DNA from 2 places in the Azotobacter salinestris genome. Region 2 is predicted to be linked to the other one. Evidence: riboswitches for the same ligand, from Rfam matches in the RefSeq annotation. Region 2 holds a riboswitch; the other holds the start of a gene.

Region 1 (7,377 bases), 800 kb from region 2:
GGCGTCCGCCCGCAACAGGTCGCCGCCGCCGTGGCGCTGCTCGACGAAGGCGCCACCGTGCCCTTCATCGCCCGTTACCGCAAGGAGGTCACCGGCAGCCTCGACGACACCCAGTTGCGCACCCTGGAGGAACGCCTGCGCTACCTGCGCGAGCTGGAGGAACGGCGCGGTGCGATCCTTTCCAGCATCCAGGAACAGGGCAAGCTGACCCCGGAACTGGCGCGCGAGATCAACCTGGCCGATACCAAGACACGCCTGGAGGACCTCTATCTGCCGTACAAGCAGAAGCGCCGCACCAAGGGCCAGATCGCCCTGGAAGCCGGCCTCGGCGAGCTGGCCGACGCGCTGTTCGGCAATCCCGAGCTGGCCCCCGAGGCCGAGGCGGCGCGCTTCGTCGATGCCGAGAAGGGCTTCGCCGATGTGAAGGCGGTGCTGGAAGGCGCCAAGTACATCCTCATGGAACGCTTCGCCGAGGACGCCACCCTGCTCGAGCGGCTGCGCGGCTTCCTCAAGACCGAGGCCACCCTGACTGCCCGCCTGGTCGCCGGCAAGGAAACCGAAGGCGCCAAGTTCAGCGACTACTTCGAGCACGACGAGCCGCTCAAGGGCGTGCCCTCGCACCGCGCCCTGGCGATCTTCCGCGGCCGCAACGAGGGCGTGCTGAGCGTCAGCCTCAAGGTCGGCGAGGAATTGCCGGGCAGCATGCATCCCTGCGAGGGCATGATCGGCGAACGCTTCGGCATCGACAACCGCGGCCGCGCCGCCGACAAGTGGCTGGCCGAGGTGGTGCGCTGGACCTGGAAGGTCAAGCTCTACACTCATCTGGAAACCGACCTCTTCGGCGAGCTGCGCGAGGCGGCCGAAACCGAGGCGATCTCCGTGTTCGCCCGCAACCTGCACGACCTGCTGCTCGCCGCCCCGGCCGGTCCGCGGGTGACCCTGGCCCTGGACCCCGGTCTGCGCACCGGCTGCAAGGTCGCCGTGGTGGATGCCACCGGCAAGCTGCTGGACACCGCCACCGTCTACCCGCACGCGCCGAAGAACGACTGGGACGGCACCCTGGCGATCCTCGCCAGGCTGTGCGCCAAGCATGGGGTGGAGCTGATCGCCATCGGCAACGGCACGGCGAGCCGCGAGACCGACAAGCTGGCCGGCGAGCTGATCAAAAAGTACCCGGCGCTGAAGCTCACCAAGATCATGGTCAGCGAGGCCGGCGCCTCGGTGTACTCGGCCTCCGAACTGGCCGCCCGCGAATTCCCCGAGCTCGACGTGTCGCTGCGCGGCGCGGTGTCGATCGCCCGCCGCCTGCAGGACCCGCTGGCCGAGCTGGTGAAGATCGAACCCAAGGCCATCGGCGTCGGCCAGTACCAGCACGACGTCTCCCAGTTGCAGCTGGCGCGCTCGCTGGACGCGGTGGTCGAGGACTGCGTGAACGCCGTCGGTGTCGACGTCAACACCGCCTCGGCCGCGCTGCTGGCGCGCATCTCCGGCCTCAACGCAACCCTCGCGCAGAACATCGTCGCCTACCGCGACGCCAACGGCGCTTTCAAGACCCGCGCCGAGCTGAAGAAGGTGCCGCGTCTGGGCGAGAAGACCTTCGAGCTGGCCGCGGGCTTCCTGCGCGTGATGAGCGGCGACAACCCGCTGGACGCCTCGGGCGTGCACCCGGAGGCCTATCCGGTGGTCAAGCGCATCGCCGCCGATACCGGGCGCGATATCCGTTCGCTGATCGGCGATTCGGGCTTCCTCAAGCGCCTCGATCCTGCCAGATTCACCGACGAGACCTTCGGCCTGCCGACCGTCACCGACATCCTCAAGGAGCTGGACAAGCCCGGCCGCGATCCGCGCCCGGAATTCAAGACCGCCGAGTTCCAGGAGGGCGTCGAGAGCCTCAAGGACCTGAAGCCCGGGATGATCCTCGAAGGCGTGGTGACCAACGTGACCAACTTCGGCGCCTTCGTCGACATCGGCGTGCATCAGGACGGTCTGGTGCACATCAGCGCGCTGTCGGAGAAGTTCGTCAAGGACCCGTACGAGGTGGTCAAGGCCGGCGACATCGTCAAGGTCAAGGTGATGGAGGTGGACATCGCGCGGGGCCGCGTCGGCCTGTCGATGCGCATGGGCGACACCCCCGGCGAGAAGGTCGAGGGCCCGCGTGGCGGCGGCAAGCCGCGCGGCAATGCCCCGCGCAGCGAGCGCCATTCCGGCCAGGACAAGCCGGCGCCGGCGAACAACGCCATGGCCGCGCTGTTCGCCAACGCCAAGCAGTTGAGGAAGTGATTCCGTGAGCATGCAAGAGGAAGAGGTCGGCCGGAACAGCGCCTTCGGGCGCCTGCTCGGCCTGGAGATTCTCGCCGCCGGCGGCGGCGAGGCGACGGTGCGCCTGGCCATGCACGACGGCCTGCGCAACCTGCACGGCAAGCTGCATGGCGGCGCGCTGTTCTCGCTGATCGACAGCGCCATGGGTCAGGCCAGCCACAGCCTCAACGACGGCACGCCGGACAGCGTCACTCTGGAGTGCAAGGTCAACTACATCCGCCCGGTCAGCGAGGGCGAGCTGACCTGCCGCGCCTGGGTCGAGCACAACGGCACGCGCACCCAGGTGATCGAGGCGGAGGTGCGCCAGGACGGCAAGCTGGTGGCCAAGGCGCTGGCCACCTTCGCCCGCCTGTAGGCATTCCGTTGCCCAGCCCTGGGTAGGGTGGGAAACGGCCGCAGGCCTTTCCCACCGCCAGCGGGCCCGCGATCCTGCCTACCACCGCCATTTCCCCTCCGGCCCGGGGCCGACGATACTTGTATAGCCGTCCGTCCGTCCCCATATTGGGCCGACCGTGCCTGAAGGAATCCGAACTTGAGCGAGCTTCTCTCCCGTCGCCTGGCCTTGCTGGGCGAGCCCGCCAACCAGTCCCTGCTCAGGCACTGCCTGCACGGCATCGAGCGGGAATGCCTGCGCGTCGATACCAATGGCCAGCTGGCGCAGACCCCGCATCCGGCAACCCTGGGCTCGGCGCTGACCCATGCGCAGATCACCACCGACTATTCCGAGGCGCTGCTGGAGTTCATCACCCCCGCCGAAGCCGACCCGGCGGCGACCCTCGTCGATCTGGAGCGCATCCACCGCTTCGCCTATGCCAAGCTCGACGGCGAATACCTGTGGAGCCCGTCGATGCCCTGCCGGCTGCCGGCGGAAGAGGACATCCCCATCGCCCGCTACGGCAGCTCCCACATCGGTCGGCTCAAGCACGTCTACCGCAAGGGACTGGCGCTGCGCTACGGCAAGACCATGCAGTGCATCGCCGGCATCCACTACAACTTCTCCCTGCCGGAAGCGCTCTGGCCGCTGCTGCAGCAGGCCGAGGGCGACACCCGCAGCGCCCGCGACTTCCAGTCCGAGCGCTACATCGCGCTGATCCGCAACTTCCGCCGCTACAGCTGGCTGCTGATGTACCTGTTCGGTGCCTCGCCGGCGCTGGACAAGAGCTTCCTGCGCGACCGCCCGCACCACCTGCAGGAACTCGACGCCGAGACCCTCTACCTGCCCTGGGCGACCAGCCTGCGGATGAGCGACCTGGGCTACCAGAACAATGCCCAGGCCAGCCTGACCCCCTGCTACAACGACCTGGTCAGCTACACCGACAGCCTGCGCCAGGCGGTTTCCACCCCCTATGCGCCCTACGCCGAGATCGGCACCCAGCGCGACGGCGAATGGCTGCAGCTCAACACCAACGTGCTGCAGATCGAGAACGAGTACTACTCGACCATCCGCCCCAAGCGCGTCACCGGCAGCGGCGAGCGGCCGATCCAGGCGCTGGTCGCCCGCGGCGTGCAGTACGTGGAGGTGCGCTGCCTGGACATCGACCCCTTCCTGCCGCTGGGCATCGACCTCGACGAGGCGCGCTTCCTCGACGCCTTCCTGCTGTTCTGCGCCCTCGAGGAAAGCCCCTGCCTGGCTGCGGACGAGTGCGCCAGCTGCACCGGCAACTTCCTCAAGGTGGTCAAGGAAGGCCGCCGTCCCGGTCTGCATCTGCAGCGCCAGGGACACACCGTACCGCTCGCGGCTTGGGCCGGCGAGCTGCTCGAACGGCTGCAGCCGCTCGCCGAACTGCTCGACCGGGCCTACGGCGATGAGGGCTACGGGAGCGCCCTGCACGCCCAGCAGGCCAAGGTCGCCAACCCCGACCTCACCCCTTCGGCGCGCGTCCTCGCGACCCTGCGCGAGCGCGGCGAGAGCTTCCGCGCCTTCGCCCTGCGCCAGAGCCTGGCCCATGCCGAAAGCTTCCGCGCCCGCCCTCTGGGCGAGGAAGAACGCCAGGCCTTCGAAGCCGAAGCCCGCGCCTCCCTGGCCGAGCAGGCCGAGCTGGAGCGCCGGGACGTCGGCAACTTCGACGACTTCGTCGCGGCCTATCAGGCGAGCATCCAGACCGCTGGAGCCTGAGCGCTACCACCGAGGCCGGCAGACGCCCCCTGGCGAATCCACCGGCGAATCCACCTGCCGCTTAACGGGGCATTCATTGCGGCGCAAGCTTTTGCGCCCGCCCGCTGGACGAGGAGGCGTGCCAGGCCCTTGAGGCAGAGGCCCGCGCCTCCCTGGCGGACCAGGCATGCCGGGGCAGTGCTAAACCAGACGCTTGCTTCACCGCCTATCGGTCGGCCTGGACACTGCCACCAAGGCCCTTTCAGCCAGTCCGTGCAGTTAAGGGCGGGTTACAGCCGAACGAACTCGTCCCGTTACCCAAGGACTCCTCCAATCCGGCAGGATTGCTCCTTATTTTCTCCTTTTTACCGCAATTAGCTGACAAAGATTGCAATGTGTTGATCAGCCCAACCGTTCATCGAAGTCAACATATACGAATGTATATCAGCATGTTATCGTTAGCTTGCTTGCAAAGATAGCGCTATCTTTTAGCGCGCCACAGCTCCGCTCCCTTGGTCAACTCACTCCACGGTGAGCGGAAGCTGAGCTGAAAAAGGCAAAACCATCGAAAGATGGCGACGCAAAGTCTCCGGTCTAAAGGAAATTTTCCGATGATAGCGGGACCGCCAGTTTTGTATGTCGACACGGTTTCCGTGCTCGCTTCTGAACTATTGCTCTTTCACTCGCCCCTGCTGGTGCCCCGGGCCTGCAGTGCGGTCGCATCGCGTGCGGATCAGGCCGCCCGGGTGAATGCAGCAATGCCTGGCAAGACTGCGCATGTCTTCTTCCGATGGGTCATTCAACCGAGAAGAGTCAGGGGTATCGACATGAGCACACCCGACGCCACCCTGGCCAGCAGGAAGTTGCCCCTGGCAGCGCCCCTGTCGTGACTTCTCATCACACAAGGTAAAGCGACTCCCCATGAGAGCATCACCAAGCCAATTTTTTGCAATTTCCCTACTCAGCATCACGATTTCAGGCCTGTTGTCAGGCGCAGCGGTTGCGGCACCGGCCCCCACGGCGCTCGAGCAGGTGCCCGACGGCAAAGGCGGCGTGAAGTGGCAGGAAGTGACACCCGACACGTCCACCGAGGAAAGCCAGAAAGGCAAGAGCCAGCTTCTCGGTATCCAGGCGATCACCACCGAGCCGGATGGCAGCGTGAAGGTCGAGATGGGCAAGCCCGAAGTCCGGCAGCCCACGTCGGGCGACGTCTTCGTCTCCAACGAGAAGCTCGACGAGCACGTCATCTTCCAGGCGTTCGCGCTCTATCAGCCGAACGACAACGCGACCTACAAGGCCCTGGCCAACAATGCCCCGCAGCTGGCGCAGTGGGGCATCACCGATGTCTGGTCGCCGCCGCCCTATCGCGCCGCCTCCGATTCCAAATACGGCGAGGGTTATGCGATCGCCGACCGCTATGACCTTGGCGCCTACGACAAGGGCCCGACCAAGTACGGTACCGCCGACGAGCTGAAGGCGGCCATCGGCGCCCTGCACAACAACGACATCCGCATCCAGGTCGACGTGGTTCCGAACCAAATCATCGGTCTGAATGAACGCCATGTACTGCCCGTGACGGGCGTCGACATGTACGGCAACCCGAACAATCCCTCCATCGACAAGTACCTCTACTCGACCTACAGCAAGGGCTCGGCGCCGGGGCAGGCCGAGCACGGCGTGATCAAGGAGTGGGACTACTTCCACTTCCACGGGACCACGACCCAGTACCAGGGCATGTTCCGGGTACTCGCCGATGCGAACAATGTGCCCTGGCGCTACTTCGGTCCGCAGCATCCCGACAACTACCTGCCGCAGTGGCTGGCCGAGAGCGACGCGGCCAAGTACGGCACGATCAACACCATTGACAACTATCTGCTGGCCGACAGCTGGTTCGCGATTGAAAATGCGGACAACGAATCCAACGCGGTGTATGCGCCGCTCTTCCTGTACTACGAAGAGCCGCGCTCCGATGTCGTCAACCAGGGCTTCCTGGCCTTCGCACGCGAAAATGGCTATACGGGCACCGACGAAGAAATTCGTGCCACCATGCTGAGCGAGTTGCGGACCACCCCCAACCCCATCGGCCCGCTGATGGATGAGTACCTGGCTGCCCAGCCCGGCTACTCGAAGAAATCGGAAGAGAACGCCATGGCCGGCGTTCTGCGCTACGACGGTCCCGAGAACGACCCGTCGCACATCGGTACCAACGTGCTCGACTTCGAGTACCTGGTGGGCAACGACCTCGACACCATCCGCGAAGACGTGCAGCAGGAGCAGCTGAACTGGCAGAAATATCTGCTCGACTTCGGTTTCGACGGCTTCCGCATCGATGCCGCCTCCCACATCAACACCGATATGCTGCGCGACGAGGTGACTCAGCGGCTCAACTACTTCGCCGGCGAGGACGTCAACGAGCACCTGAGCTATATCGAGTCCTATGTGGCCCAGCAGGTCGATTTCGAGCAGTCCAACAACTACGGCCAGATGGCCATGGACGCCGGCCCCTTCTCGGGCCTGATGTTCTCCTTCGGCCGCGACTGGGCGCCGCTGCGCTACGCCTTCGAGGCGTCGCTGATCGACCGGGTCAACGGCGGTCCGGCGCTGCCCAACTGGTCGTTCGTGAACAACCATGACCAGGAGCACAACATCCTGGTGACCGTCCCGCTGACCGAGGAAGAAGCCGGAGGCTACGAGCCGAACAGCCAGCCCTACGAGCTGCGCCAGCTGGAGAAGTACGACGCCGACCGCAACAGCGTCGAGAAGCAGTGGGCGCCCCACAACGTCCCGGCCATGTACGCCATCCTGCTGACCACCAAGGACACCGTGCCGACGGTCTTCTACGGCGACATGTTCGTGTCCTCGAAGCCGTACATGTCGACCCCGACACCGTACCGCGACGACATCGTGAACATCCTCAAGCTGCGCAAGCAGTTCGCCAAGGGCGAGCAGGTGATCCGCTACGA
Region 2 (7,377 bases):
GGTGGTCGGCCGGCACGTTGTACTCGTACTGGAAGTCGACGCCCGGGTCGATCTTCAGCAGCACGTTGTCGGCGTTGCCGGACGGGCTCACCCACAGGCCGTGGGTGTGCATGTTGGTGCTGTTGAAGCAGTGCGGGCCGTTGTGCTCGTCGCGCGGCTTGCAGCTCGGGTCGTCCTCGGGCAACTGGTTGCGCAGGGTCAGGCGGAAGGTCTCGCCCGGCCAGAGTTCCACCTTGGGCCCGATGTAGGGGATCAGCGGGTCGGTGGCCTCGCCCTGGAAGGCGCGCAGGCGCACGGCGTCGTCGGTGCCGGTGTCGGGGTTGTGGATCTTGCCGTCGACGTAGCGGATGGCCAGGTCGTAGAAGACTTCGGTGCCGACGTCGGCGGTCTGCGGGCGGGCCTGGAGCGGCGTGGCGGCCATCAGGCTCGGCCCGGTCCTGCCGGGCGCGGCGGGTGCGCCGCGCAGCAGGGCGGCCGGCGGTTCGCGGACGATGCGTGCGGCCGGCACCTCGGCCGAGGCCTGCTGGACGGGGACGAGTTGGGCGGCGACCCCGAGGGCAAGGCTGGAGGACAGAGCGAACAGACGGCTCCGGTGGAGGGTGGTCATGGGTTTCGTGGATCCTTGAATTTCTTCTTTGTGGTTGTGCCGCCGCGTCTATGCCATGGGCGGCCTCCTGCCTCGGCGAAACTGGCCGATTCCCGAACACCGATTTCGACATCATCCAACTGAAACGCTCGTCCCAGAGCGGTTTCGCAAGGCGGCGGCATTGTATTGAAAGCCACTGACCATGCCCATTGGGTTTGTGTGGAGTTGCCCGCAGGTTTTATCGCCGCGGCAGCGATTGCGAGCGAATGGCGAACAGCCGGCAGGAACGGGGCCGTCAGGCCCCGTCGCCGTCTCAGTGGTGGCCGTCAGGCATGCCGGTGTCGCCGCCGCCGGGTAGGGAGATGCGCACGTTCTGCATCATGCCCTGGTCCTCGTGGTCGAGGATGTGGCAGTGCAGTACGAAGTCGCCGGTATAGCGCCGGTACCGCGAGCGGATGGTGATCAGGTGGCCTTCCTGCACGAACACGGTGTCGCGCCAGGTGCCCTGCATGTTGGCGTACTGGCTGGGGATGCCGTCTTCGTCGGGGATGGGCGCGCCGCTCACCTCCCGGCCTTCGGGATCCTTCACGGACAGGATCTGGAAGGGGTTCACGTGGATGTGGAAGGGATGACCGAACGAGAAGGAGGTCAGCTTCCATTCCTCGACGGCATCCAGCACGAGCTGGCGCTGCATCTGTTCCGGATCGTAGGGCGCGCTTTCGAGGGGCGCCGGAGTTCCGCTGCTGAAGTCGATCTTGCCCACCTCGAAACTGGGCGGCTGCCCGGGCGCCAGGACGATCTGGAAGCTGAGGGTGCGCTCGCCGCTCAACTCGTGGTCGGCGATATCGGTGTTGGGGGCAAAGGCGCTCAGCTTGAGGCCGTCGGCCAGATCCGCCAGTACCCTGTCGCGTACCGCGCCGCGGGGCATGCGTACCTTGGCCGCGGTTTCCAGAGTCTGGCGCAGCACCGCCTCCGGCGCCCTGCCGGCGGTCGAGCCCTTCACCTCCACGTAGCCGAGCAGCTCGCGCGGGTAGCTCTCGTTGTTGACGCTTTGTTCCTGGCGCAGGGTTTCGTCGACGATGCAGTAGGTGCCGGGTTCGGGGAAGACCATCAGCAGGTCCTCGCGGTAGCCGGGCTGGAACACCGTGGCGTCGCGCGTGGAGACCGCGTTGCGGGTCAGGCCGTCGCCGGCGATGGCGAACTGCGCCAGGGGTTGGCCGGTGCAGGCCTTCTGGATGAAACGCTCGCGCGCCTGGCGGCTTGTGCCCGGTATGGCGGGCAACTGGGCCGGGTCGAGCTTGCGGAAGCTCAGGCGGATGGAGTCGCGCACGCCGGCATGAATGAAGCGCCAGCGCTCGACCTCGCCGGCCCTGGCGTCGACCACGTAGGGCTCGACCAGGCCGTTGATCGCGGTGCGCCGGCCGGAGCGGCTCCACAGGGTGGGAAAGGTGCCGTTGGTCGGGACGACGCCGAACTGATCGTAGCGCTCGATCCCGCCGACATCGCCGGCGTTGCACAGCCATTTGCCGTCGGCATCGGTCCTGATGTCGCCGTTCTCGTCGCGGCAGGCGTAGGCGATCTGCTGGAAGATCAGGGTGCGTTCGCGCAAGGGCCGGCCGTTGGGCGCGGTCAGCAGGGTGTCGATATCGCCGGGGATCAGGGTGCCGTCGCCCTCGACCCGCGGCAGGCGGTCGCCGCGGATGATCAGCGGGCCGGCCATGCCGGAGGAGACCTGCAGCGCGGTCGTGCCATGCAGATGCGGGTGGTACCAGAAGGTGCCGGCCGGGTGGTCGGCCGACACCTTGAACTCGTACTGGAAGTCGGTCTGCGGGGGGATCTTCAGCAGCACGTTGTCGGAGTTGCCGGCCGGGCTCACCCACAGGCCATGGGTATGGATGTTGGTGCTGTTGAAGCAGTGCGGCACGTTGTGATCATGATCGGGCGAGGCGGGGCAGCTCGGATCGTCGGCCGGCAGCTCGTTGCGCAGGGTCAGGCGGAAGGTCTCGCCCGGCCAGAGCTCCACCTTGGGGGCGACATAGGGGATTTTCGGGTCGACCGCCTCGCCCTGGAAGGCGCGCAGGCGTACCGCATCGTCGGTGCCGGTATCGGGGTTGTGGATCTTGCCGTCGACGTAGCGGACGGCCAGCTCGTAGAAGACTTCCGAGCGGGTTCCGGCGGTTCGCTGGCGGTCGGCGCTCAGGCGCTGGCCCGATACTCCCGGCTCGGGAGGGGCGCCGCGCAGGAGGGCGGTCGGCGGTTCCTGGACGATGCGCGAGGAGGCCGGCTGCGGACTGGCGGAGGCGACCTGGCCGGCGAGGCCGAGGGCGAGGGTCGAGGAAAGGGCGAACAGGCGCCCCGGACGGGTGAACTTCATTGCGATGGTCCCTGCTGTTGTTCTTTATGTGCCGCAGGCACATATCCGGCCGGTGGGCGGGCCCGTTGGCCGGCAGGTGCCCGATGGCGGCTTCCTGCCTCGATGAAGTCGGTGATCGCGAGGTACTGCACGGAGTGCCCACTACAGCCCGGAGTGCTCGTCCTGGTGCGGTCTGGCGAGGCTGCTCGAAGTCTAGCGGAGCGGCCGGAAAGTTCCCTGAGGCCCGACGAAAAGCAGGGGCTCGGCTGAGTGGGTGCCGAAAGAGGGGCGGGGACTGACGAAAATGCCCGCATCCTGCGATGCGGGCATCTTTTGTCGCCGTGGGTCTGGGGGGTGGAATCAGACGGGTTGGGCGAACTGGATGTCGTTGCTGGAGAAGTCGGTGACCCCGATCAGGGTCAGCGACCAGCTGTCGTCGCCGGCGATGCTCAGCACGGTGTCGTCGATGCCGTCGTTGCCGATATCGGTTTCGGTGATGGTGAACAGCGCATCGAACTGCGTGGCCGAGAGCCCCGAGAAGTCGAGGATGTCGGTGCCCTTCACGAAGTCGGTGACGATGTCGTGGCCATCGCTGCTGCTGGCGACCGGCTTGCTACCGAAGGTGAACAGGTCGGAGTAATAGCGGGTGTGGATCTGGGGGTTCTTGCCGCTGGTGGTGAAGGTGAAATCTTCGCCTTCGCCGAGCAGGCCGGCCATGATGTCCACGCCGTCGACCCAGACCGAGGGCACGCCGCTGCCGTTCTGGTTGAGCTCGATGCTGTAGCTCTGGCCCCCGGCCAGGTCGTACTGGTCCACCAGATGGCTCAGCCAGTTCGTGTACTGGGAAGAGAAGAAGCCCTGGGTGGTGACGCCGTCGAGCAGTTGGCCGTCAGCGCCGACATACTGTCCCAGGCCCTGGCCGATCAGCCAGTCGGTGAAACGTTCGCTGTGGCTCTCGTCCGCACTCACCTGGAAGCTGTAGTGGAAGGTGTCGGTGCCTGTGCCGCCGGTGAGGATGTCGTTGCCTTCGCCGCCATGGAGGTGGTCGTCACCCTGCTGGCCTTGCAGGGTGTCATCGCCGGCCTCGCCGTGCAGGGTGTCGCTGCCCTGCTGGCCGTTGAGCGTGTCGTTACCGGCACCGCCAGAGAGGGTGTCGTTGCCCTGCTGGCCGTTGAGCGTGTCGTTATCGCCAGTGCCTTCGAGCGTGTCGTTGCCTGTGGTTCCGTTGATCGTTGCCATGTTTCCTCCCCCACCCAGGCCCGCGGAGGAGGCAGATGTGCCTTGAATGCACGGGCCAGGGTTTACCGTCATTGGATGAAGTTGAACGTCTGGCGGCCCGGCCATCTCGGTGAGATCCGTGGCTTTCCGTGCTCGCATCGCTGCGAGGTTGGCTTTTGCAGGCAAAATGCTAGCACTGGTGCGGGGAGTCTGCTAGACCCCGAGGGGCGTGTGGGTATGCCGGCTGCGGGAGGGGCTTGATGCAACGAAAACGGGGCCGCGCGGGCCCCGTTTTCGTACGGCAGGTGCGGTTTACTGACCGGGAATGTCCTTGCTCAGGTGCACCGGCTCCGCCCGTGCGCGGCGCATGCGGATGTTCAGCGCTTCCACCGCCAGCGAGAAGGCCATGGCGAAGTAGACGTAGCCCTTGGGCACGTGCACCTCGAAGCTCTCGGCGATCAGCACGGTGCCGACCACGGTGAGGAACGACAGGGCGAGCAGCTTGAGGCTCGGGTGCTTGTCGATGAAGGCGCTGATGGTGCCGGAGGCGGCCATCATCACCAGCACGGCGACGACGATCGCGGCGATCATCACCGGCACCTGGGAGACCATGCCGACCGCGGTGATCACCGAGTCCAGGGAGAAGACGATGTCGATGATGGCGATCTGGATGATGGTGCCGATGAACTGGCCGCCGCCCCTCGGCGTCTCGTTGGTCTCGTCCTCGCCTTCCAGGCCGTGGAAAATCTCGGTGCTGCTCTTCCACAGCAGAAACAGGCCGCCGAAGAACAGGATCAGGTCGCGCCCGGAGATGCCCTGGTCGAAGAGCTGGAAGAGGTCGGCGGTCAGGCCCATCACCCAGGAGATCGACAGCAGCAGGAGAATCCGGGTGACCATCGCCAGCGCCAGGCCGAACAGGCGGGTGCGGGCCTGTATCTCCTTGGGCATGCGGCCGACGAGGATGGAGATCATGATGATGTTGTCGATGCCGAGCACGATCTCCAGCGCGGTCAGGGTAAAGAAGGCAACCCAGATCTCCGGGTTGGTCAGCCAGTCCATAAGGGGTCCTCTAATCGTCGGTTGAACGCCCGGCAGCCTGAAGGCTGCCGGGCGTGAGAGTCTGTACGCGACAGTGTGAAATTTTCGTCAGTACGCTGTGCCGCTCAGTTGCCGGCCAGCGGGAAGACGCCCATGACCAGCGCGGCGAGCATTATCGCCAGACAGAGCAAGGTTGCCAGCTTCAGGGCGAAGCGCTGCAGGTCGCCGAACTCGATCTTCGCCAGGCCCACCAGCAGGTAGGTGGAGGGCACCAGCGGGCTGAGCAGGTGCACGGGTTGGCCGACGATCGAGGCGCGGGCCATCTCCACCGGGCTGATGCCATAGTGGCTGGCGGCCTCGGTGAGCACCGGCAGCACGCCGTAGTAGAAGGCGTCGTTGGACATGAAGAAGGTGAACGGCATGCTGACCAGCGCGGTCACCACGGCGAGATAGGGGCCCATCGCGTCGGGGATCAGCGCCAGCAGGCTCTTCGACATGGCGTCGACCATCCCGGTGCCGGTGAGGATGCCGGTGAAGATGCCGGCGGCGAAGATCAGCCCGACCACCGCCAGCACGTTGCCGGCATGGGCGGCGATGCGCTCCTTCTGCGCCTTGAGGCAGGGGTAGTTGATGATCATGGCGAGGCTGAAGGCGATCATGAACAGCACCGGCAGCGGCAGCACGCCGGTGATCAGCGTGCCCATCAGCCCCAGGGTCAGCATGGCGTTGATCAGCAGGAGCTTCGGCCGGCGCGCCTCGGGGTACTGGGAAACGCTGACGTCGGAGTGATCTTCGCTGCCGTCGGCCAGCTGCAGCACGCCGAGACGCTCGCGCTCGCGCTTGCCGTAGAGCCAGGCCATGCCCAGCAGGCTGGCCACGCCGATCGCCATGGCCGGGATCATCGGCACGAAGACGTCCGACGGATCGACCTGCAGGGCACTGGCGGCGCGGGCGGTGGGGCCGCCCCAGGGGGTCATGTTCATGATGCCGCCGGCGAGGATGATCAGGCCGGCCATGATCCGCGGGTTCATGCCGATGCGGCTGTACAGCGGCAGCATGGCGGCGACGCAGATCATGTAGGTGGTGGCGCCGTCGCCGTCCATGGAGACGATCAGCGCCAGCGCGGCGGTGCCGACGGACACCCGCAGCGGATCGCCCTTGACCATGCGCAGGATGAAGCGCACCGGCGGGTCGAACAGCCCCGAGTCGATCATCAGGGCGAAGTAGAGGATGGCGAACATCAGCATCACCCCGGTCGGGGCGAGCTTGGTGATGCCCTGCAGCATCATCGGGCCGATGTCGCCGGCGAAACCGCCGAACATGGCGAACAGCACGGGGATGACGATGAGGGCGATCAGCGCCGAGAGGCGCTGGGTCATGATCAGGAACATGAAGGTCAGGACCATGGCGAAGCCGAGGAAGGTCAGCATGACGAGTACTCCGGAAGCAGGGAAGGACGCGCGGTCAGCGTGGGGAGGTCGACAGGCTGGACGACGGCTGGGCGTGGTCGGACGAATGCGGGATGGGGTGCATGGCAATCTCCACTCATTGTTTTTGTCGGACGGGCCGGTCTGATGCCGGCTCTGGCGGCGGATGCTACGCGGCTAAACTTTCAGCGAGCTTTCGCTGAGGAAATGCGCTGATCGTGGGGTGAAAACGTATTTCTTGGGGGGGATCTGCCGAAAGTGTGAGTTCGGCGCCCTCCTGTGCCGCGGAGCTGGACGGGCAGGAGGCGTCCGCCGGTGGCCACGCGGTGCTCGCCGGAGCATCGACCGCTGTCAGTGAAGAGGCTGGCCCTGTCGCTGCCGCCCGATGTCTTTACGGAACTCATCTGGCGCCAGGGAGCCAACGAACCGCTGAGCGGGCGTTTCGCTGCAGTACGGGTACGCCTTGCCGACAGCGTGTCGGCAGAACAGCGGCTACACCCGCTGCAATGGCTGCTGATCGAATGGCCCTCGCTCAGGACGAGCCGACCCGCTACTGGCTGTCCACGCTCGCGGAGGACACCTCGCTGTCGGAGCTGGTACGCATCGCCCATCTGGGTTGGCGTATCGGGCGCGACTACCAGGATCTCAAGCAGGACCTGGGGCTGGGACATTACGAGGGCCGTGGCTGGCGGGATTCCATCACCATGCCCGCCTGAGCATCGCAGCCTGTGGTTTTCTGCTCGGGCAGCGCCTGC

Evidence for each region. Region 2 has a riboswitch for cyclic di-GMP ahead of GCU53_RS13860 (calcium-binding protein). Riboswitches for the same ligand answer to the same signal wherever they lie in the genome.
Region 1: linked by a shared signal. The riboswitch ahead of GCU53_RS10275 (glycoside hydrolase family 70 protein) and the one ahead of GCU53_RS13860 (calcium-binding protein) in region 2 are both predicted to bind cyclic di-GMP.

The regions. Positions count from the first base shown of each region.
Region 1 covers NZ_CP045302.1:2,196,388-2,203,764, forward strand. The annotation lists gene GCU53_RS10260 (Tex family protein) at 1-2,280, shown strand, start outside; gene GCU53_RS10265 (PaaI family thioesterase) at 2,285-2,674, shown strand; gene gshA (glutamate--cysteine ligase) at 2,852-4,435, shown strand; cyclic di-GMP riboswitch class I at 4,960-5,045, shown strand; gene GCU53_RS10275 (glycoside hydrolase family 70 protein) at 5,447-7,377, shown strand, end outside.
Region 2 covers NZ_CP045302.1:2,998,046-3,005,422, forward strand. The annotation lists gene GCU53_RS13850 (multicopper oxidase family protein) at 1-607, opposite strand, end outside; gene GCU53_RS13855 (multicopper oxidase family protein) at 900-2,960, opposite strand; gene GCU53_RS13860 (calcium-binding protein) at 3,300-4,178, opposite strand; cyclic di-GMP riboswitch class I at 4,267-4,341, opposite strand; gene GCU53_RS13865 (TerC family protein) at 4,470-5,216, opposite strand; gene GCU53_RS13870 (CitMHS family transporter) at 5,321-6,625, opposite strand; partial or broken gene GCU53_RS13875 (IS701 family transposase) at 6,905-7,377, shown strand, end outside.